Linked DNA regions of Vallitalea longa. The protein of the gene in region 1 binds, or shares a complex with, the protein of each later gene. Links are inferred from orthologs where the notes say so. Each region holds a gene or a part of one and is shown on either strand. Other genes may lie near its edges. The genes, in order: pfkA and QMG30_RS21395.

What was found.
Region 2: pfkA (region 1) and QMG30_RS21395 share a complex: the UniProt entries of both Bacillus subtilis proteins name them as parts of the possible RNA degradosome complex. The link is inferred for Vallitalea longa from one-to-one orthologs.

Annotation. Positions count from the first base shown.
Region 1 is NZ_BRLB01000001.1:1,042,234-1,059,531, reverse strand. The notes cover bases 8,900-11,791. They hold pfkA (6-phosphofructokinase), read left to right. Parts: upstream 8,900-9,802; coding sequence 9,803-10,780; downstream 10,781-11,791. Other genes in these bases: QMG30_RS04490 (glycoside hydrolase family 15 protein), read left to right, coding at 10,957-11,791; QMG30_RS04500 (DNA polymerase III subunit alpha), read left to right, coding at 8,900-9,753. In the rest of the region: QMG30_RS04525 (ADP-ribosylglycohydrolase family protein), read left to right, coding at 1-1,368; QMG30_RS04520 (AbrB/MazE/SpoVT family DNA-binding domain-containing protein), read left to right, coding at 1,579-1,887; QMG30_RS04515 (ABC transporter ATP-binding protein), read left to right, coding at 1,884-2,615; QMG30_RS04510 (ABC transporter permease), read left to right, coding at 2,615-3,352; QMG30_RS04505 (methyl-accepting chemotaxis protein), read left to right, coding at 3,966-6,128; more of QMG30_RS04500, read left to right, coding at 6,295-8,899; more of QMG30_RS04490, read left to right, coding at 11,792-12,003; QMG30_RS04485 (AraC family transcriptional regulator), read right to left, coding at 12,021-12,908; QMG30_RS04480 (ABC transporter substrate-binding protein), read left to right, coding at 13,353-14,957; QMG30_RS04475 (extracellular solute-binding protein), read left to right, coding at 15,026-17,298. UniProt on the Bacillus subtilis protein: Catalyzes the phosphorylation of D-fructose 6-phosphate to fructose 1,6-bisphosphate by ATP, the first committing step of glycolysis.
Region 2 is NZ_BRLB01000021.1:5,590-14,131, forward strand. What follows is about bases 2,461-5,410. They hold QMG30_RS21395 (polyribonucleotide nucleotidyltransferase), read left to right. Parts: upstream 2,461-2,860; coding sequence 2,861-4,960; downstream 4,961-5,410. Other genes in these bases: rpsO (30S ribosomal protein S15), read left to right, coding at 2,461-2,622; QMG30_RS21400 (M16 family metallopeptidase), read left to right, coding at 5,139-5,410. Outside these bases: QMG30_RS21375 (DHH family phosphoesterase), read left to right, coding at 1-265; tRNA pseudouridine(55) synthase TruB, read left to right, coding at 262-1,161; QMG30_RS21385 (bifunctional riboflavin kinase/FAD synthetase), read left to right, coding at 1,174-2,097; more of rpsO, read left to right, coding at 2,362-2,460; more of QMG30_RS21400, read left to right, coding at 5,411-6,401; dut (dUTP diphosphatase), read left to right, coding at 6,389-6,838; QMG30_RS21410 (aldo/keto reductase), read left to right, coding at 6,988-8,118; QMG30_RS21415 (VanZ family protein), read left to right, coding at 8,313-8,542. UniProt on the Bacillus subtilis protein: Involved in mRNA degradation. Catalyzes the phosphorolysis of single-stranded polyribonucleotides processively in the 3'- to 5'-direction. Necessary for competence development in Bacillus subtilis.

The DNA.
Region 1 (17,298 bases):
GTCATGATATTGTCAATGTTATATGGTGAGGGAGATTTCAGCAAAACTTTATGCATATGTAATATGTGTGGTTGGGATACGGATTGCAATGCAGGTAATGTAGGTTCTATATTAGGTGTTTTAGTAGGTATTGATAATATAGACGATAAATGGATTAAACCCATTAATGACTTATTGATCTCATCTAGTATTATTGGTAGCTTGAATATATCTACTGTTTCTAAAAGTGTAGAGACATTTTGTGAATTAGGATATATGATTGCTGGAATTGAACCCGAGGAATTATGGAAAGAACGTTTTAGGAAAGATCATTATCTATTGCGTTTTGATTTACCAAAATCTACACAAGCTATGCGAGCCAAAGCTAATGAATCAAAGGTAGAAGTAAATGTTCAGAATTCAAACGATAAAAGCGATATAGGAAAACGATCATTAAAAATTCTCGCTAATAGGCTAGCTAATGACTCAGAAGTACGGATATATTACAAAACTTATTATAAACCATCTGATTTACACGATTCAAGATATGACCCAGCATTTACACCTATATTATATCCAAATCAAACAGTAAAGACTTGTCTATATAATGATAGTGGATTCAATATACATGCTTTGATTTATGTTTATGATAGTAATAATGATGAAATTTATAAATCAGATAGTGTTAAAATCGGTTCTGAGTGGCACGAGATAGAGTATCAGGTTCCTATCATAGATGGAGGGCTTATAAAAGAAGCAGGTATTATTCTTTATAAAGATGCTGATACAAAGATAAACGATAAAATCATGTGTGTATATATGGATTATTTGGAGTTTTCCCAAGCACCACAATATAACATTGATTTTTCTAAAGAATGTATTGAAAATTATGGATTTGGGCACTCGACCCTTCACAAAGAGATAAGTCAATTCACATATTCTAATGGATTATGGGAACTAGATAAAAATTACCTAAGTGGTAGTTGTTGTGATGAAGGTCAAATCTATACGGGCTATTATTATCTAAGAGACTATGAATATGAATGTACGTTAAATCCACAAATAGGATATTATCATCTGATTAATTTTAGAGTTCAGGGAGCAGCCAGAAGTTATGCATTTGGTTTTTATGGAGATAATCAAATTGCTCTATTGAAGAAACATAAGAATTATGAAATCCTAGAAAAACAAAATTTTAATTATGTAAACAAAAGGGATTATACTATAAAAGTACAAATAAAAGGATCGACTTTTAAAATATATATAGATAATGAAGAAGTAATATTTTATGATGATAAAGAATGTAGTTATGATTATGGACAATTTGGATTAACTGTATTAAATGGAAGCCATTGTCATTATAAAGATATCAAAATAAATAAGAATTGATTATTAATATAATTAATGAGAAATCTAGCTATTTTATGATACGCAACGGGTTATATTGTATTGTAAGATAGCTTTATATTTTCTCATTATTTGTCACAAAAAAATTATTATATAGCAATATTGACTTTTTAAACATGTAATGGTATTATAAGTATAACAAGTTATACTTGTAATACTTATAATACCTAAATATTAATAAGGAGATTAGAAATGGGAACAGAGAATAAGTCACCAAATGATGGAAAATACATGAGTTCTGTAAAAGTAGGAACAAAAGGTCAGATAGTTATACCTAAAGAAGCGAGGGATATGTTTAATATAAAACCTGGAGATACATTACTTCTTTTAGCTGATGTAGACAGAGGAATTGCCATAAACAGATTAGATTTCTTTGATAAAATGGCTGATGGAATTTTCAGCGGAAAAGTAAAACCAGCTGAGGGAGAAGATAAAAGTCAACTTGATAGATTCGCTAAAGAAGTAAAAGATGTCCAAAAACAAAAGGGGGAAGAGAATTGATTGCTGTAAAAACAATAGATTTAGTCAAAAAGTATAAAAATAAAATAGCTGTCAATAAGCTTAATTTATCTATTGATCAAGGAGAGTTATTTGCTCTTCTTGGTGTGAATGGAGCAGGAAAGACAACAACAATAAAAATGTTATCTTGTTTAAGTAGCCCTACTAGTGGAGATGCAATATTATTAGGAGATAGTATTGTAAAAGATCCTTTCAAGGTAAAAGAAAAAATTAATGTATCTCCACAAGAAACAGCTGTTGCACCTAATTTAACTGTCAGGGAAAATTTACAGACAATAGCAGAGTTATATGGTAATAAGAAACAAGATGCTATCAAAAAAACCGAAGAGATGATTATTAGATTTGGTTTAGGGGAAATAGAAAAAAGCAGAGCAAAAACTTTATCAGGTGGATGGCAGAGAAGATTAAGTATCGCTATGGCTCTTATAACTGAGCCTGAAATACTATTTCTTGACGAGCCCACTCTTGGACTTGATGTTTTAGCCAGACGAGAGCTATGGAACATGGTAAAGAAATTGAAAGGGAATATAACTATAATACTGACTACTCACTACTTAGAAGAAGCAGAAGCTCTTTCAGATAGAATAGCAATCATGTCAGAAGGGGAATTGAAAGCAGTGGGAACATCACAGGAATTAATGAAACAAACTGATAAAGATAAATTTGAAGATGCTTTTATTGCATTAAGTATGATGGAGGGTGTTATATAATGAAGACATTAGCATTTACATCAAGGAATTGTAAAGAAATTTTTAGAGAACCATCTAATCTATTATTCGGAATAGGATTTCCGGTCATAATACTATTATTGCTTTCAGCTATTCAAGCGAATATCCCTGAAAGTGTATTTGAGATACAGAATCTTACACCAGGGATGACTGTTTTTGGATTATCATTTATTTCATTGTTCTCGGGAATGTTGATATCAAAAGACAGGATGACATCTTTTTTGACAAGGTTATTTTCATCTCCCCTTACAGCAACTAATTTCATACTTGGATATATGTTACCATTCATACCAATGGCAATAATGCAGAGTATCGTATGTTTCATTACAGCTTATTTTCTTGGATTAACAATAACTGTTAATGTATTGGTAGTATTTCTTGTACTTATACCTACAGCTATTCTATTTATAGGAATTGGACTTTTAGCAGGAAGTTTGCTTACAGATAAACAAGTAGGGGGAGTGTGTGGTGCATTGTTAACCAACGTTGCCGCATGGCTTTCAGGAACATGGTTCAATCTCAATCTGGTTGGTGGAACATTTAAAAGTATTGCGTACGCATTACCTTTTGTTCATGCAGTAGATGCAGGTAAAGCAGCACTGGCAGGTAATTATTCAGAAATTTATCCTCATCTATGGTGGGTAATAGGATATGCTATTGTAGTACTTATTCTTGCTGTTATATTTTTTAATAGGAAGATGAGCAGTGATGTCAATTGAAAAATTGAAATATAGGTTAATAAGATAGGTGATTATAATAAACCACTTATAAGAGAAAATCCAAACATAAAAGTTTGGGTTTTTTTGCTACAAAAAAATACGATAGAACTAAGGGGAACTATCGCAAAATACTGTTTATAAACTACTAAAGGATTATATTATTATATAATATATTCTATTATTTGTCAAATTTTGTTGCAGATAATATAATTATGACAATTTATGCAAAAAAAAGAATAATAATTAATAAATATTATAATGAAATGGTAATATATACATATAGTGATTTTAATTCATATTAATAGTACTTAGGGCTTAAGATTTATCTATATTACTAAGACAACTCTTTATTAATTTAACTAATTTGTCAAAAAAATAAATAATTTATAGTAAATATTACTATAACTACATAAAAATTAATATATTCATTAGGTATTAGTTAATTAATATTTCAATAGAAATTATACAATATGTTACAAAAAAAGATGAAATATACTTTAAAATAACAATATAATTGCATTATATACTTTTAGATAGTATAATATTATTATACGAAAATATGTAATATATGGAAATTTTACAAATGACAAACTAGATGGGATGGGTGATTTTAGTGAAACGTAAGAGAACCAAAAATAAAATTAAATTCTCTAAAAAAGCTAAACGATCAAAGTTAGATAAAAGTAAATCTATTAATGCAAAAATTAAAGATAAAAAGATTAAGCGGAAAGAAAATGTGAAAAGCATAAAAAATGGAAACAAGTCTATAACTGAAAGATTTCCATTGAAACTAAAATTGACAATTTCACATACGCTTGCAGCAGTATTACCATTATTAATAGTTTCATTAGTTCTAGTAAACATAGTAAAAGCAACAATGACTGATCAAGTAAAAGATAGTAATGAAAAACTAGTAACTAGCATCAATGAGAACATAAACATGAAGATAAACGAAATGGAAAACAACTCCATGGTGATTATGAGTGATGATTCTCTGGTGAAGACTTTATCAAGAAGTAAAGATGATTATGAAAATCTATTCGATATGTTAAAAGAAAGAGATTCATTAATAAATGAAAAGTTGTTCTCCATACAATATTCTAATACTAACATCAAGAATATAATTATAGTAAAAAAAGATGAGACTATAGAATGTAGATCGACTAATGGTACAATATCAGATGGATTTTTCGAGAGCGAGATATATGATAAAGTTTCTAAAGCTAAAGGTAGAGCTGTTTGGTTTAGTAATGTCTATGATAATCCAAATAGTGTATATCTGATGAGAAAATTAACTAGAATATCTACAGCCCATGAAATAGGAGTATTGATAATTGAAGTAAAGAAATCATATTTAACAGAAGTTTTTGAAGATGTTGAAGACCAATCAGATGAATTTGTAATAGATGAAAATGGCGTAATAATATATAATGCAGATGAACAAAAGATTGGGGAGCCTTTCGAAGAGTTCCAAGATATTAGTGATGATATATCTGAGAATAGTGAAGTTGTTATGGGCAACCTAGATCTTAATAATAAAATGACATCTTATATTCAGTGCGACAACAATTGGTTCTTCATAGAACAGATACCTAATAAAGTATTTTTGGGTACAGTTAATAGCACAAAAAGAATAATATTCATCTTATGTGTGGTAATCAGTTTGGTAGCGATAATATTATCAAGTATAATATCATTCAATATCAGTTATCCAATAAAATATATAAGAAATAAAATGAAGCTAGTAGAAGATGGAGATTTGACAGCAGTATCTCATATAAAAGGTAAATATGAAATGGGACAGTTATCCCACAGTTATAATATGATGTTAGAAAGTACTAAAAAACTAATCAACAATAATAGAGATTTAACTAAAGTAGTATCAAATAACTCTAATCAGGTATCAGAGATAGCAAGACATTCTGCAGCTGGTTCAAGAGAAGTTACTGTAGCAGTAGAATCAGTATCACAGGGTGCTATGGAACAAGCAAAAGATGCTGAGAATGCAGCAAACATAGTTAAAAAGTTCATTGACAAATTTAATGAAACAGAAAGTTACTTTAATAATGTTGTAGATGCTACAGAAGAGACTAAAGAAATAAGTGTAGAAGCTACAGGTGTCATAAAAGAATTAAATGAAAGTACTGTAGATGCTACAGAATTATCCAATAACTTCAAAAAAGATATAATTAATCTAGTTGATAAATTCAAAGAAATATTAAAGATAATTGGACTTATTGATGGTATTAGTGAGCAATCTAATCTTCTTGCTCTTAATGCAGCGATTGAAGCTGCAAGAGCTGGTGAAGCAGGAAAAGGATTTGCGGTTGTAGCTGATGAAGTTAGAAAACTTGCTGTTCAATCAAAAGATGCGGCGAAAGATATTTCCTTAATAGTTAATAAAGTACATAAAGCGACTAATGAAACAGCTAAGATGATAGAAGAAGGAGGCAATATCTTTGTAAGACAGCAGGACGCTGTTGACAAAACAGACAAAGCTTTCAACATTATCGTAAAAAATATGGATCAGATAAAAGTTAAAGTAGACCAAGTATTTGATATGCTTTCTGGTTTTGATGTTATACAAGATGAGGCAATAACATCAATAACTAGTATAGCTTCAATAGCTCAAGAATCAGCAGCAGCTATTGAAGAAGTTCTGGCCACTGGCGAAGAACAGACATCATCAGCAGAACAGCTTGTGAAAATGTCTAGTGATCTAGCGGATGTCGTTGAAAAAATGAACAAAAGTATGGATGAATTCAAAATAGATTAATTATTGGAGCCTACGGGCTCCTTTTTATTTTATCAAATTATTGTTGATTTCTAGATTATATGATAAAATTAGTAAACAAGAGATATTAAATGATAAAATATTATTTACTTTTAATTATGTATTTTGATTAGTAAGGGCGTGATTTGAAATGGCTGTACAAGATAAAATTAATTTTACACATTTACATGTCCATACAGAGTATAGTCTATTAGATGGCTCTAGTAAAATAACAGAACTTGTTGCTAGAGCAAAAGAGTTAGGAATGGATAGCATAGCTATTACTGACCATGGAGTTATGTATGGAGTTATAGATTTTTATAGAGCCTGTAAAAAAGAAGGAATCAAACCTATAATAGGGTGTGAAGTTTATGTTGCTGCAAGAAAAAGAACTGATAAAGACTCACATCTGGATTCTTCTATCTATCATCTGGTTTTATTGGCAGAAAATCAAATAGGTTATAAGAACTTAATGAAATTAGTATCAAAGGCTTTCGTAGAAGGTTTTTATTATAAACCAAGAATAGATTTGGAATTACTTGAACAATATAGCGAGGGTATAATAGGGACAAGTGCTTGTCTTGGTGGACAAGTCCAGTCTACTATATTGAATGTATCATATGACAAGGGTAAAGAGATAGCACTTAAATACAATGATATATTTGGACAAGGTAACTTTTATCTTGAATTGCAGGATCATGGATATAAGGAGCAAAAACAAGTAAATCAAGAACTTATAAGATTAAGTAAAGAAACGGGTATACCTCTTATAGCCAGCAATGATGTTCATTATACATATAAAGAAGATAGCAAAGCCCATGATATATTATTATGTATCCAGACCAATAAAAAAGTTAATGACGAAGATAGAATGCGTTACAAAGGAGGACAATTCTACCTGAAATCTCCAGAAGAAATGTCGGAGCTTTTTCCTTATGCTAAGGAAGCTATTAACAATACATGTGAGATAGCAAAAAGATGTAATGTAGAATTTGAATTCGGTAATACTAAATTACCAAGATTTGATGTACCAGAAGGTTATGATGCTAAAACATATCTTAGAAAACTATGTCAAGAAGGATTGGAAGAGAGATATCCTGAAGCGTCAGATGAATTACAAGAAAGACTGGATTACGAGCTTTCAGTTATTGAACAAATGGGGTATGTGGATTATTTCCTTATAGTATGGGATTTCATAAAATATGCAAAAGATAATGATATAATGGTAGGACCAGGTAGAGGTTCAGCAGCAGGTAGTATAGTATCATATACACTTAAGATAACAGATATCGATCCTATCAAATATAACTTGATATTTGAAAGATTTTTGAACCCTGAGAGAGTTAGTATGCCTGATATAGATATAGATTTTTGCTACGAAAGAAGACAGGAAGTAATTGATTACGTAGTAGAAAAATACGGAGAAGATAAGGTTTCTCAGATTATTACTTTTGGAACTATGGCAGCTAGAGCGGTTATTAGAGATGTAGGTAGAGCACTAGACTTACCTTATGCACAAGCAGATAAAGTAGCTAAAATGATACCGGCAGAGCTAGGAATCAATATTGAGAAAGCATTAAAGATCAATAGTGAACTTAGAACTCTGTATGAAGAAGATGAAGAAACAAAATATCTGATAGATATGTCTAAGAGGTTGGAAGGATTACCTAGACATAGTTCTACTCATGCTGCAGGTGTAGTAATATGTCAAAAGCCTGTAATGGAATATGTACCACTTAATGCTAACGATGGTGCCATTACAACACAATTCACTATGACGACATTAGAAGAACTTGGACTATTGAAAATGGATTTCTTGGGGCTTAGGACTCTTACGGTAATTCAAAATGCATTCAAACAAATAAAATTCAATGGAATCAATGTTACTATAGATGATATTGATTATAATGACGAAGAAGTTTATCATCTTGTAGGTTCCGGAAAGACAGAAGGTATTTTTCAGCTTGAAAGTGCTGGTATGAAAAGTTTCATGAAGGAATTGAGACCTGAGAACCTAGAAGATATAATTGCTGGAATTTCTCTATATAGACCGGGACCAATGGATTTTATACCAAAATATGTAAGAGGTAAAAACAGTCCTGAAAAGATTGAATATACATGTCCAGAACTTGAACCGATTCTACAACCTACATATGGGTGTATAGTATATCAAGAACAGGTAATGCAGATTGTTAGGGATCTAGCAGGATATACTTTAGGTAGAAGTGATTTAGTTCGAAGGGCTATGTCTAAGAAAAAAGTAAAAGTCATGGAGAAAGAAAGACATAATTTTATATATGGTAATGAAGAAGAAAACGTAAAAGGGTGCATCAATAATGGAATCCCTGAAAAAGTAGCAAATACCATATATGATGAAATGATTGATTTTGCGAAATATGCGTTCAATAAATCTCATGCTGCATGTTATGCTGTTGTGGCATACCAAACAGCATGGTTGAAGAAATATTATCCAGTGGAGTTCATGGCTGCATTGTTGACATCAGTTATGCATAATTCTTCAAAAGTATCTGAGTATATTGGTACGTGTAGAAATATGGGAATAAATTTACTTCCTCCAGATATTAATGAAGGATATGGTGATTTCTCAGTATCAGAAGGTAAAATAAGATATGGTCTTGCTGCCATTAAAAGCGTTGGAAAATCAGCTATAAATTCTCTCGTTGCAGAGAGGAATAAGGATGGAAAATATAGCAGTATAACTAATTTCTGTGAAAGATTAGCTGGAAATGAACTCAATAAGAGAATGATTGAAAGTTTGATTAAAGCAGGAGCTTTTGATTCATTAAAGGGAACCAGAAAACAATATATGCATTCTTACAAAATAATATTGGATGGAATAGTTCAGACCAAGAAGAGGAGTATAGAAGGACAATTGAATTTGTTTGATTTTGCTTCTGATGAAGATACTACAAAAACTCAATTTGAAGAACATATGCCTGATGTGGGAGAATATCCAGAAGAAGCGCTTCTTGCTAATGAAAAAGAAGTACTGGGAATATATTTAAGCGGTCATCCACTAGAAAAACATCAAGATATGATAAACACTATATCCAATGTACGAAGCAGTGATTTCATTTATTCTGAAGATGAAGAAGTAATCAGTAGATTATATGACGGACAAGAAGTAGTTATTGGAGGAATGATAACATCTAAAACTGTAAAATCCACAAGGAATAATAAAATGATGGCATTTATAACTTTGGAAGATTTATATGGTATGGTTGAAGTCATAATATTTCCTAGAGATTATGAGAAGAATAAAAATATATTGAATGAAGATGCTAAGATATTTGTAAAAGGACGAGTGAGTATTGTTGAAGAGCAAGATTCAAAAATCATACTTCAGAAAATGATTCCATTCGATAATGTACGTAGTAATCTATATATTAAGATAAAAGATTACATGACATACCAAAAATTATATGATGAAATTATTAAGCTGATTGGGGAATATAAAGGTGAAAATAAAGTAATCATATATTTGGAGAAAGAAAAAAATATCAAGCATTTACCTAATAACCTGAATGTTAACATAAATAGAGAATTATTGTCAAAATTAAAATTGATTTTAGGACAAGAATGTGTTAAAGTAAAGAGAATATTATAATTGTTAATTAATTAACTTTCAAATAAATGTGACACGGAGGTAAGAAAATATGGCAAAAGAAATAAATACTATTGGAGTTCTTACTAGCGGTGGAGATGCTCCAGGAATGAATGCAGCAATCAGAGCTGTTGTTAGGACTGCGTTAGCAAAAGGGAAAAAAGTTGTTGGTATTAAAAGAGGATATAATGGATTAATTTCTGGAGATATCCATGAAATGGGTTCAAAAGATGTATCAGATATTATCCAAAGAGGAGGAACTATACTTCATACAGCACGTTGTTTGGAATTTATTGAACCTGAAGGACAAAAACGAGGAGCTGAAATGTGTAAAGTCTTCGGTATTGATGGATTGGTAGTTATTGGTGGAGACGGTTCTTTCAAAGGAGCTGAAAAACTAGCTGGACTTGGAATCAATACTATAGGTGTACCTGGTACTATTGATTTGGATATAGCATGTACAGATTATACTATCGGATTCGACACAGCAGTCAATACAGCAATGGAAGCAATAGATAAAATAAGAGATACATCCACTTCACATGAAAGATGTTCAGTCGTTGAAGTTATGGGTAGAGATGCAGGATATATAGCATTATGGACAGGTATCGCAAATGGTGCAGAAGCAGTGCTTTTACCTGAAAAACAAAATATAAAACAAGAGAAATTGATAAAAATGATTATAGAGAACAGACATAAAGGAAAGAGACACAACTTAATCATTAATGCAGAAGGATCTTCTGAAGATTCAGTAAAATTAGCTAAGAAAATAGAAGAAGTAACAGGAATATCCACAAGGGCTACTATATTAGGACATCTACAAAGAGGAGGAAGTCCTACTGCTGTAGATAGAATGCATGCATCCATGATGGGATCGATTGCAGTTGATTTACTAAGTGAAGGGAAAACCAATAGAGTAGTAGCATATAAGGAAGGCAGATATCTTGATTATGATATAAATGAAGCATTGAAAATGAAAAAATCCATTAGTGATAAAAGATATGAACTCAGTAAAATATTATCAATATAATTTATTTAATTCATAATAGCTTGTAAGAAAAGGCTGATTTCTGTAGTGGACAGAATTCAGCTATTTTTACCTTCTGGGAAAGTCCTGCTTTTATAGCAGATGAAATATGAGCATTTTCATGTGCGTTAAGGGGTTATTGCATAAATTTTCTTCTAGTAGTAGTGAGGTGAGGCAATATGGATTTAATTGAAAAAAGTATTAATTTAATTAAAGGTAGTCAACTAAAATCAGGTATTATCATAGGGAGTCATACTCATTGGGCATATAAATACTGCTTTTTAAAAGATAACAGTTTCAGTGTATATGCTTTGGATATAATGGGAGATTATAATGTAGGTGATAAGTATTATGATTGGTCAAGTAAGAAAATTATAGAATTGGAATACAAAATCGCAAATGCAATCAAAAGATATAAGAACAACGAAAAACTTCTGAACAGTGATTATCTTTACTCAATCTACAATGATAATGGAATAGAAGATGAACAAAGATCTAATTTCCAACTTGATGGTTATGGGGTATGGTTATGGGGAATTTGTCAACATATGAAAATGACAAATCAAAAGAAGGATGTTTATATTAAGAGCATTGAACTTGTCGCAAAATATTTGGAATGCTTCTGGAAATCACCATGTTTCGGATGTTGGGAAGAAAAAGACGACAGAATTCATACTTCCACATTGGCATGTATTTGTGGAGGATTACAAGAAGCACATGATATAATCCCCAAAAATGAATACAATAAAATAGCTATGGAGATAAAAACTTATATATTAAGAAATTGTGTTATAGAAGGAAGATTTTCCAAATATGCATTTTACGATGATATCGATTCAAGTTTATTATTTTTGGCATTACCATTTCATGTTATAGAATTAACAGATGATAGAATGATAAAAACAGTATCAGAAATCGAAAAAGCACTACTAAATGATAACGGATTACATAGATATGGTTCCGACTCATATTTTGGTGGTGGAAGATGGATAAATTTAACGTGTTGGTTAGCTTGGTATTACAAAAAAGTAGGAAATACCAGTAAACTAGATATTTTGATTAACTGGGTTGAAAATCGCAGTAATGGTAATGGAGAATTACCCGAACAAATAATAGATAAAGTACTGAACTATGACTATATAGAGAGATGGAAAGAAATCTATGGCGATATTGTTTGTCCATCAATATGGGCACATGCAATGTACATTATTGCAAAAAAAGCATAGACTACAAAAATAATGAACTATATTCTGTATTTAGAAGGAGGAACACCAACGTACTTTTTGAATAATCTACTGAAATAGTAGGGATCTTCTACGCCTACTAGATATCCTATTTCAGATACTTTTAGTGATGTAGAAGAAATAAGTTCCTTTGCCTTATTTATTCTTATGATGTTCAGATAATTGAGTATAGAATATCCTGTGATTTTTTGGAAAGCTCTATTTAAATAATCATAATTCAATTCAAATATCTCTTCTATATCCGTACTAGTCAATTTTTTCTGGTATTCATCATTTATATAATCAATAATATTTTGTACAGTATGATAAACCCTAGGTAAGGGTTTTTTTTGATTGTTCATTATAATAGTCAAATACTCTCTGCAGATTTTAATGAAGATTTCATGTAGCTTACATGAAGTATATATCTTATAGTCCTCTAATTTCTTACAATAATCATTGATAGCATCTTTAAAGGTATAGAACAAATTTATTAGGAGCAATTTGTTGGATATATTGAAGTGTTTTCCAAAAAAAGATATAGATTCCGTAGAAATATCTTCAGTAAAAGGATCGCTTTCTAGAGCTAATTTGCGTTTGAGCATCATTCTTTCAATATATTTCTTATCAGTTAATGTCAATTCAGGATGTTTGAAATGAACATAATAATAGCTGCAAGAAGCTTTTTTATAACCTTTATGAAATTTGTTAGGTTCCAATAGAAAGAAATCACCTTTTTTGAGTATGTACTCTTTGTAATCTTCTTCTAGGTACATTGTTCCATTCTCAATTATGTATAAAATGAATTCATCTGATTCTCTAGAAAAATGAATCCAAGGTTCAACATAATTGATGTATCCTATATATCTAACTTTTGGCATTATATCTAAATTAATTTGGAAATGCACAATCATCACATCCATTAATGGTATTTATTTACTAAACGTGTATAAGATATTAGTAATTAATTATACCACATTCATATAACGTTCAATAACTTATCACTAAAAGAAAATATATATTTATCGGTTTTACACAAAATAAGTCGGGATTATACATTCATAATTATTAAAATTAGAGATATAATTCTAACTGTAGTGTAAACGATTTCAAAAATATAAACAATTATTTGGACAATGATAGTTGTGTATTGGATGATTCGTATATAATATTATGAGAATTTACACTATTATTGGATATTGAATTAATAGAAAGTTGTTATAGTCATTAATTCAATAATTCCACTTTCCACTTCAATATCCTATGCAGGTAAGCTACCTACATAAATTATAGTAGGGAAAGTTGAGGTAACAGTAGTTTGGTTATTACAAAAATATAGGAGGGAGCATTATATGAAGAAATTTAGTAGTTTTCTATTGATGTTAGTGTTGATAGTATCCATCACTGGTTGTGGCAACAGTAAAGAAGTTACACAAAAGAGTGAAGGTAGTGATATTGAATCAGAACAAGGTGATATCACTTCTGAAAAAGAGCAAGATACGGATAACCTATCATCATACGATGGAATAGTAGGTATTGATGAAGATAATAATGAAATACCAGATTGGCAAGAGAAAGAAATCGCATTAGTTTTTGCAATGAGATTTTATGGTACAGAAGATAATCAAAATGCAATGTTTTTGAATATAAAGAAATTCATGGAAAAATATCCTAACATTAAGGTAACTAGAGATACTCAATTCAAAGAGCAAATTGACGATTTTGAAGAATTGGAAATGCTCACAGCCAGATCAGTAGAGAGTACATTACCAGATATTTTCTATTCACCTATGTCAGCAGAAGTGTATGACAGAGAGTTGGTCCTAGATTTAACACCATATCTTGAATCAGATGAAGAAGCTTCAATGATTTCTGAAAATGCAAAAGAATTTATGCAATCATACGATAAAAAAATCGTATATGGTATACCATATCAATCAGTCGGTCGACTGCCAGCACTTAATCTGAAATTGTTAAGAGAGAATAACATAGAAATACCAAGTTATGATTGGACATATGAAGATTATGAAAATCTACGTAAAGAAGTTGCAAAATTGACACCTAATAACCCTATATTTCCAGGTATTATTGATTTCTCAGAAATAGGACCTAATTACTTTGACAGCATACCTAATGGATGGAAAGGTTATAACTTTGAAACAGGAAGATTCGATTTCACTAATAGCGAAAAATTCGGTGAGTGGTTTGAATTGGTAGCCAAAGAAGGAAAAGAAGGATTGCATTTCTATGATTTATCAGAAGAAGAGAGAACTGCCAAATGTGGTAACTTCGGATGGCCATGGGGGGATGGATTAGAAGCAGTAGGTAATGTTTGGTTATATTCTTTTTCTACTGACATCCAGACTCTCAACAAAGATAGAGAGCTTGATATTGATATCTATCCAATGCCAAAAGCGCCTGAAGGAGGAACTACATCAATTCAAGCTTATTACGATACATTAAGTCTATCCAAAGACTTAGAAGATGATCCTGTAAAAGCGGAAGCCGCTTTTCAATTATTGAAATGGTTGACATATGGAGAAGAAGGGCTGAAATCACGTTGGGCATTAATAGATGAATACAGTAATCTTCCAGAGGATGCACCTCTTAGGGCAGAGGACAACTTAATGGATTTCGTACAAGGATGGCCAATAACAACTAATGAGGAAGTACTTAAATATCATCCTCTTGTAAAAGGTTTCCCTGAAGACAGTGAATTGGCAATATATAATTTTGAAGCATTCAAGAATAAAGATTTTCAACAAATGTTATCCAATCCAGTGCCTTATCCAAGAAATATTCCTGCTGTGGCAAGGGCTTATGCAGAACTTCAGATCTGGGATATCAAGAATCAGATAAAAGACCAAGGCGTTAGGTACAGTGATATTGCAACAGAATGGGATGATCTGATGAACAATTATTTGGAAGAGTACCTTAGAGAATACAAGAAAAAATAATATCAAAAATAAAATGGGACTATATTATCTTTATAGCCCCATTATATTAGCTGTAAGGTGAGGTAACTATGAAAAAATGGATATTGTTAGTTTGTAGTGTTCTAATAGTAGTTTGTACTATTATTGTCAACACTAAAGAAAATGAATCTGATGTTGACGTGTTAGCGTCTATTGATAGCAGCAACAGTATAAAAGCTGTTGAAGAATATACTGATACTTATACAGGTGAAACCAATTATTATAATATCAATAAGAAGTGGACGGCTGATGTGATACCTGTATCAAGTAAAGAATATATGATAGAAAGTAAAAAAACAAGAGGGGGTAATATATATAGCAAAAACGATAACTACGATTATGGATCAGATGTCAAATATCTAGAGCCAGGTGATAATATCAGTTTTGAAGTTGACATACCTGAAGAAAGTCTATATGAGATCTGGTTGGATTATTATATCATGGATAATACTTATCTTAGACCAGAGATACAAATAACGGTTAACGACAAAAAACAATACAATGAAGCCAATAAGATCGAACTACCAATGAAGTGGCAGGTAATCAAACCAATCGATGAAGAAAAATATGACCGTTATGGAGATGAATTGACTCCAAAATCCGTTAAGAAGATGATGTGGGATAATGTACCTTGCCAAGATCCTAACTTTTTCTATATAGAACCTTTAAAGTTCAAGCTTGATAAAGGGATTAACAAGATTGATATTACAGTTAATGAAGGTTATCTATTATTGGGCGATATCAATATGAAAAATACCATCAAGGAAATATCAACTTATGAACAATATATCTCCAATATAAAAAAAGAAAGAAAACCGTTGAATAAAATGGTTATCATTGAGGCAGAAGACATGTCAATCAAGAGTAGACAGAGTATTAGAGCTAAATACATAAGAGATCCAAGTATAACTCCATATGCTTATAAAAACAGAGTTCTTAATGTACTTGATGGTGCTTCATTTGGTGATAGTGGAGATAAGGTTATCTATAGATTCAATATTGAAGAGAGTGGTTTCTATAATTTGTCTATGAAATATAGTCAAGATACCAATAACGGATTATCAACTCATAGAAGAATTAGCATCGATGGAGAAGTACCTTTTGGTGAGTTGACTTATTATGATTTTCGTTACACAAGTAATTGGAAAAATGAAACACTTTCTGATAAGGAAGGCAATCCTTATGATATCTATCTTGAAAAAGGTGAGCACATGCTAGCTTTATCAATCGATAATACGAAAGTGCGTGACATATATCACGAATTGTTAAATACTCTTGACAGCATTGAAGCTATATCAAAAGAAATTAAAAAATTGACAGGTGGCTTAGTAGATAAAGAAAGAAAGTGGAAGATAAGTAAATATATACCTGAAATACGTACATATCTGGATGGGATTTATAAAAAGATAGATATCCAAAAAACAGCACTGATAGAGTATACAGGTGATAAAGATCTTCCTATAATATCTGAACTGAACATTGCTATGAACTATATAGAAGATTTTATTGAAGATCCTGAGGATCTACCACATTATATGAGTAAATTCAATGATGGGGAATCATCTGCTTATGGACGTATTAATGCCATATTACCCACATTGATATATAATCCAATGCATTTGGATAAAATTTATATTCATAATGACAAAAAAATAGCGGGTGCAAAATCACCATTTGTTACTAAGGCTAAAGAGAATGTCAAATCATTTTTTTATTCTTTCTTGGACCCCAAATACAATAAATCAGATAAAGTTGATGATGATACTATTGAAATATGGGTAAATAAATCAAGGTTGTATGTTGAAATAATGCAAAGGATGATAGATGAGCAATTTACACCAGAAACAGGAATAAAAGTCAATCTATCATTATTGCCAGATGAAAATAAGATAATATTATCGAATTCAGCACAGAATACACCTGATGCAGCTATTGGAATTAGTCATACCAAACCATTCGAATTCGCCATTCGTGGTATTGTGGAAGATTTGCGAGGTTATGAAGAATTCTTTGACCTTGCAGAACAATTTGATAAGAGTGCTTTCATACCTTTTATCTATGATAAGGGAGTTTATGCCATTCCTGAGACACAAGATGTCAAACTCTTGTTTTATAGAAAAGACATATTGGATTTCTTAGGGGTGAAACCTCCACAAACATGGGAAGATGTCACAAGCTTGATCCCTATACTCAAGAAATATGATATGAATTTCTATACACCACTAGGTTCTGATTCTTCATTAAAAGGATTGGATACTACAACACCATTTATTTACCAGTTTGGAGGAAGACTTTACGATAGTACAGGTAGTAAAACAATAAT
Region 2 (8,542 bases), on another replicon or contig:
TAATAAAAAAGATACAGAAAGTATAGTGCAGATATTAAATGAAGTTACTGAATCAGAATGTGCCATATTCATTATGCAAGTAAGCAGTGATGAGTATAAAATAAGCTTGAGGTCACGTAACAATGTAGACGTATGTGCAATTGCCAGAGAATTCGGCGGCGGTGGACATATAAAAGCTTCTGGATGTACAATTTCAGGTAATCTTACTTCTATAAAAGAAAGATTGATCAATGTAGTTAAAAGGCAGATAGAGGAAAGAGCATGAACGGAATAATCAACATCTACAAAGAAAAAGGTTATACATCATTTGACGTAGTAGCAATACTACGTAAAAAGTTAAGAATCAAAAAAGTTGGACATACAGGTACACTGGACCCAGAAGCAGAAGGTGTACTTCCTGTATGTATCGGTAAAGCTACGAAAGTAGCCGATTACATTACTGATACTACTAAAATATACCAAGCAACCATGACTCTTGGTATAGAAACTGATACACAAGATCATACTGGTAAAATATTAAACCAGAAGGAAGTAACAAGCACCCATGAAGAAATAGAAGAAGCTATAAAATCTTTTATAGGTGATTATAAACAAGTACCACCAATGTATTCTGCCTTAAAAGTAAATGGAAAAAGATTATACGAATTAGCAAGACAAGGAAAAACTGTTGAAAGAAAAGCAAGAGATATCTATATATACGATATAGAAATTATTAAAATAGAAGGTAACAATATTGATATTAAAGTGGAGTGTTCCAAAGGTACATATATAAGAACGCTTTGTGCAGATATCGGAGCTGAACTTGGGTGTGGAGCTCATATGAGTAAGCTTGTAAGAACAAAATCAAGTCTATTCCATATAGAATCCAGTCTTAAGTTAAAAGAGATAGATTATTATATAGAAAATAATAGTTTGAATGAAATAATCACTAATGTAGATCAAGTATTTGCAGATTACGGTGAATTAATTATTCATTCAAAATTTGATAAATTCCTTTATAATGGAAATAAGTTGAAGCAAGAATATATAAAGGGTAATAAAGATATAGCTGAACAAACTAAGTATAGAATATATGATGAGAATAACAATTTCATCGGCATATATAGGACAGTGATCGTAGACGAAAGTATGATTCTGAAGCCGGTTAAATTGTTCTTGTAAGGAGACTGTCAGATGGAATATATAAAAGGCACAAAAGAATTTACATCTTCTCCTTGTGTTGTAGTCCTAGGTAATTTTGATGGAATACATATCGGTCATAGAAAACTAATATGTAAGGCCCTTCAGCTATCAAGAGAACTTGGTTTGAAATCATTGGTTTTGACATTTGATCCACATCCAAGTTTTGTATTAGCAAACAAGGAACCTGTTGACCTTATATATCTACGCTGTGAAAAAGAACGAATCCTAAAAGACATAGATGTATTCGTTGAATATCCCTATGATCTTAACACAGCAAAGATGACCCCAGAGAATTTTGTTGAAAAAGTTATAGCTGGGCAACTGAATGCTAAATATGTTGTAGTCGGTAAAGATTACAGATTTGGACACAAACGAAAAGGAGATATTGGATTATTAGAAAAACTATCTTCTATATATGATTATAAACTAGTTACAATCGATAAAATTGAATACAATGGTAATATCGTAAGCAGTACATGGATCAGAAAAGAAATAAAAGAAGGTAATATCAGTCTTGCTAATGAACTATTGGGTGCCAATTTTAGTATAAAGGGAAAAGTTGTAGAAGGTAAAAAGAATGGAAAGAGATTTTTGTACCCTACAGCTAACATAATACCCCATAGATACAAGATATTACCACCTAACGGGGTATATTATTCCCATATCTACGTGAATAATCAAAAATATCATAGTATTACTAATATTGGTATTAACCCAACATTGAATGGTCAACAAAAAGTTGTAGAAACACATATATTAGATTTTGATGAAGACATATATGGAGAAACTGTAATTGTTGAACTTATAGAATTCATTAGAAAAGAAAAGAAATTTAATTCTATAGATGAATTAAAACAAGAAATAACTAACAATATTAATTATGTTACAGAATTAATCCGCAAACACGAGGATTAAAATTAATTAAAGAAATAATTAGTAAATTGTATTATTTTTAGTAAAAATGTTAAAAATATACTAAGTATAGAGATTATAATGTATAGTTGTTAATATAGATATTCTTGGACAAAAAAAATAATGAAATACCATACAAAATAATTTGTTTACAAAAATATCTATTTATGATAAAATTTATTGATGGAAGCCATTGCTCAGATACTTGGGAAACTCCGACCCTTTCTTAGCAATCGGTGTTATCTAAAATTATGGAGGTAAGAAATAATGGAAAAGACTAAACAAGAAATTATCGCAGAATTTGGAAGAAATGCTACTGACACTGGTTCACCAGAAGTTCAGATTGCATTACTAACTGCAAGAATCAATCACTTAACTGAGCATTTGAAAATGCACAAGAAAGACCATCACTCAAGAAGAGGATTACTTATGATGGTAGGTCAAAGAAGAGGTTTATTACAATATCTTAAGAACAAAGATATTGAAGGATATCGTGTCTTAATCAAGAAATTAGGATTAAGAAGATAGTTGAATTCTTATTTGATTACAACCTAGAAACCTGTTTTTAGGTTATTAAAAGAGCGGAGAAATCCGCTCTATAATTTTAAATTATGAATATGAGTTATTGACACTTGTCTTTAGTACTAGCATAGTTAACCTTTAGTCATTAGTTTTTGTTTTTAATAGATAAGCATTTGAAGATGAAAACTAACGACTAAGGACCTAGACTAAAGACAACCAAAATTATTTGAAGGGAGATTGTTAAATGTCTAGAGTATATTCATTAGAATTAGCAGGTAGGACACTATCTGTTGAAATTGGCAAAGTTGCCGAACAAGCTAATGGAGCTGCATTATTAAGATATGGTAATACTGTTGTATTAACCACTGCTACAGCTTCAGAAAAACCACGTGAAGGAATTGATTTTTTCCCATTAAGCGTTGATTACCAAGAACGTCTATATTCAGTAGGAAAAATACCAGGTGGTTTCATTAAGAGAGAGGGAAAACCTACAGAAAATGCTGTACTGACTTCAAGAGTAATTGATAGACCTATCAGACCATTATTCCCAAAAGATTACAGAAATGACTGTGCTATCGTTAATACAGTACTATCTGTTGACCAAGATTGTCAACCTGAATTACTTGCCATGATTGGATCATCTATAGCATTATCAATATCAGATATACCATTCCAAGGACCTACAAGTTCTATTATGGTTGGATATGTAGATGGAGAATTTGTTATTAATCCTACAGCCGACCAAAGAGAAAAATCCAAATTAGCTTTAACAGTTGCATCTACTAGTGAAAAAGTTGTTATGATTGAAGCTGGTGCTGACGAAATACCAGAAGAGACTATGGTACAAGCAATATTTAAAGCTCATGAAGAAAATCAAAAAGTTGTAGAATGGATTAATGAAATAGTTGAAAAAGAAGGAAAAGAAAAGGCCGGTTACGAACAATCAATTGTTCCAGAAGAAGTATACGAAGCAATCGTTGACTATGTAGGCGATGAAAGAATGGAAACTGCTGTATTCACTGATGTAAAACAAGAAAGACAAGAGAGAATATCAGCAATTACAGATGAACTTACTGAGAAATTCCAGGAAGAACATGAAGACTGGTTAGAATATATAGGCGAAGCAATATACAAATACCAAAAACAAACTGTAAGAAGAATGATTTTAAAAGACCACAAAAGACCAGACGGTCGTGCTCTCGACGAAATCAGGAAATTGAAGTCTGAAGTAGACTTATTACCTAATACACATGGTTCAGCATTATTCAGCCGTGGACAAACTCAAGTTCTTACAATAACAACATTAGGTCCACTAGGAGAAGTTCAAGTACTTGATGGATTAGATGAATTAGAAACATCTAAGAGATATATACATCATTATAACTTCCCATCATATTCTGTTGGTGAAACAAGACCATCAAGAGGACCTGGACGTAGAGAAATAGGTCACGGTGCATTAGCTGAAAGAGCATTACTACCAGTAATACCTTCAGAAGAAGAGTTCCCATATGCAATAAGACTCGTATCTGAAGTACTAAGCTCCAACGGTTCAACTTCACAAGGAAGTATCTGTGCAAGTACATTATCACTTATGGCATCTGGTGTACCAATCAAAGCACCAGTAGCAGGTATCTCAGTTGGACTTGTAACAGGTGAGACTGACGATGATTATGTAATGCTAACAGATATTCAAGGACTTGAAGACTTCTTCGGAGATATGGACTTCAAGGTAGCAGGAACACAAAAAGGAATCACTGCAATCCAAATGGATATTAAGATACATGGACTTACTAATGAAATAATAGAAAAAGCTATATATCAAACTAGAAGAGCTAGATTATTTATCCTAGACGAAGTTATGTTGAAAACTATTGACGAACCAAGAAAAGAATTATCTGATATGGCACCAAAGATTTTCCAAACTAAGATTGACCCAGAAAAGATAAGCGAAGTTATCGGACCTCGTGGAAAAACTATCAATAAGATAATTGATGAAACTGGAGTTAAGATTGATATCGAAGACGATGGAAGAATCTTCATCTGTGGTGTAGACAGCAAAGCTACTGACAAAGCGTTAAAGATCATTGAATCAATCGCTAAAGATATTGAAGTAGGCAAGATCTATACTGGAAAAGTTGCAAGAATCACTAAATTCGGTGCATTCGTTGAAATCGCTCCAGGAAAAGATGGACTTGTACACATATCAAAACTTGCTCATGAAAGAGTAGCAAAAGTTGAAGATGTTGTCAGCATAGGAGATGAAATCCTAGTTAAGGTTACAGAAATAGATCGTCAAGGAAGAATTAATCTATCAAGAAAAGATGCATTACCAAAAGAGAAATAATTGTTGATATATATATTGGAAGTTTAGTAGCTTGATTATGGTATGAATTAAAGGAGGGTGTCTACCCTTTTTTAATTCTTCTTGCTTTTATCGTGTTGAAGCAAATACACATAATGTATTATTATAAATTATTATTTATGATACAATGACGGATTAAGCAATTTTTGGAGGATAGAGAATGGTTAAAATGAAAACTATGGACAATGGATTATGTGTAGTTGGTGAAGAAAATTCATTCGTACGCTCCATTGCACTTGGAATATGGATAAGAAATGGTTCGATAGATGAAAATAAAAAGAATAATGGAATTTCCCACTTCATAGAACATATGATGTTCAAAGGAACAGAAAAAAGAACAGCAAAAGATATCGCTGACGAAATGTCAGAAGTTGGTGGTAGAATCAATGCATTTACAGGAAAAGAATATATGTGCTACTATGCTCATACACTTGATAACCATATAGATGTAGCACTTGATGTCCTATCTGATATGATACTCAATTCTTCTATGAAACCCGAAGATATGAAAAAAGAAAAAGGTGTCATATTAGAAGAAATAAATATGTATGAAGATTCACCAGAAGAGATTGTTCATGATCTGATTCAAGAAGAAGCTTGGAGCGGTTCTACGTTAGGTTATAACATTCTTGGAACAGAAGAACTAATTAACAATTTTACCAAAGAAGATATCAAGGACTATATGTCCAAATATTATATACCAGAAAATATTGTCATATCAGTAGTGGGAAAATTTGATTTTGATGAAATGTTCGAAAAAATAAGCAATAAGTTTTCTGCACTAAAAAGTAGAAAAAGAATTCCTAGAATAGATAAACTAGATTACAAAAAATGTTTTGTAACCAAGGATAAAGACATTGAACAAGTTCATCTATGTCTATCTTTTCCAAGCATTCCATATAACTCTGATGATATATATATTTTATCCATACTCAACACTATTCTTGGAGGCGGAATCAACTCAAGACTATTCCAAACAATACGTGAAGAAAAGGGACTGGCATATTCTATATATTCATATGTAGAATCTTACAATATCGCAGGCATGCTTAATATATATGCAGCGACCAACCCTACTCAGATAGAACAAGTTATCCTAAGTGTTATGGACGAAATCAATCTTCTACTAGAAAAAGGAATAGACGAAAAAGAATTGAATCAGACAAAAGAACAACTAAAGAGTAACCTGATAATAGGACTGGAAAACATGAATTCCAGAATGTCAAGTTACGGAAAAACAAAACTCATGATAGATAGAATCAAAACACAGGATGAAATGATAGAAGGAATCAACGCTGTTAACCTAGACAGTTTCATTAACTTCGCCAAAAAAACATTCAATTACAGCGAGATGAGTACCTCTCTCGTTGGAAGACATAAAGATATAGATATCGAAAGGATAAAAAATATATGCATAAGATAAAAGTCTATGTAGAGCAGACAGACAGTGGAAAGACATTACCATTACCCAAGTATATGAGTACAGATGCAGCAGGGATGGATCTATACGCTTGCTTAGAAGATGACGTGTTATTAGAAAAAGGTAAAATAAAATTGATACCGGCAGGTATCAAGATAGCCCTCCCCTCTGGATATGAAGCTCAGATTAGACCTAGAAGTGGCCTTGCATTAAAACATGGTATAAGCCTTGTCAATACTCCAGGGACTATAGATGCAGATTACAGGGGAGAAATCAAAGTAATAATGATCAACTTTGGTGAAGAAGATTTTCTCATCAAACACGGAGAAAGAATTGCTCAAATGGTAATCAATAAAATAGAGCAAGTCGACTTAGAAGTAACAGATACATTAGAAGAAACAACTAGAGGTTCAGGAGGCTTCGGTCATACTGGCAAATAAATATATATATAGTAAATAAGCCTTATGAAACTTAAACGTAAGGCTTTTATATTATAATCGTTGATGTTATACTTAAAAGGAGTCATACAGTGTTATTATACATGACCTTATATAACTTACGTGTTAAAAAAAATTAATGAGGTGGTTAAATGCAGTATAAGTTATTTGGGAAAACGAATGAAGAGGTATCAAGACTAGGTTTCGGCTGCATGAGGTTTCAGACTAAAAACGGATACAGTAGAAAAATAGACGAGGAAATTGCACTTAAGCAGGTACGTTATGCTATTGACAATGGTGTTAATTATATAGATACTGCATATAATTATCACGGAGGAGAAAGTGAGAAGCTAGTTGCAAAAGTTCTAAAAGATGGTTATAGAGAAAAGGTTAAATTAGCTACTAAATTACCTTCATGGTTAATTAAATCAAGAGAAGATATGGATAAATATCTTAATGAACAGCTAGAGAAATTAGAAACAGATCATATAGATTTCTATCTATTACATACACTCAACAAGAAATTCTGGAATACATTAAAAGAAAATGATGTATTAGACTTCTTAGAAAGCATAGTGAAAGATGGACGAGTTAAACATGTTGGTTTTTCATTTCATGATGAACTAAGCTTATTCAAAGAAATTGTTGACTCTTATGATTGGGATTTCTGCCAGATACAGTATAACTATTTAGATGAAAATTATCAAGCAGGTACAGAAGGACTAAAATATGCAAAAGCAAAAGGTATGGGTGTAGTCATAATGGAACCATTAAGAGGTGGTAATCTTTCCAAGAAAGTTCCAGATGATATAAAAGCCATATGGGACAAGGCTGATATCAAGAGATCACCTGCTGAATGGGCATTGAAATTCATATTCAATCATCCTGAAGTAGATGTAGTCCTAAGTGGAATGAATGAGATGGAGCATATAGAGGAAAATATCAGGATTGCTTCAGAGACTACCCCTAATTCACTTACTGACAAGGAAATACAACTAATCAATAATGTAAAAGAAGAATATAAAAATAAGATTAAAGTCGGTTGTACAAAATGTGCTTACTGTATGCCATGTCCAAAAGGTGTAGATATACCTGCTTGCTTTTCGTTATACAATGAATCTTCCATGTTTGACTTTGATATGGCTAAACTGGAATATAGTAAATTTGTTAAAAAAGAGAATAAAGCAAGCGCATGTATTGAATGTGGACAGTGTGAAGAGAAATGTCCACAACATTTGAACATAAGAGAGAAACTAAAAGAAGTTGAAGAGCTTTTTGAATAGTAGGAGATGCCTAAGGCATCTCCTTTTTCGATAATATACAATTTTCATTCATTTCTAGCATGGTTTTGTAGAGTAAAATGTTTTTTTGTAACATATTTTATTGTATATTATAGAAAAATTTGGTATAGTATATAAAGATGAAATTTATGGAAACAGATTTCAGAGTATTAAAACAAGGATGTGCATTAATTTAAATGAACATAAAAAAAATAATAGTAATAATAGTTATACTAGCGTTAATGGTTGGAATAAATTTGTTTTCTTCTCAGACAGCTACTGAATCAGACAGAGTATCATCAAAGATAGCAAAGACTGTAGTAACAAAATTAGGGATCATAACAGAGGAACAAGCTCAAGATGATTCCCATCCAATAATCGAACAAGCTGATCATATTATCAGGAAAGCAGCTCATTTCAGTATTTA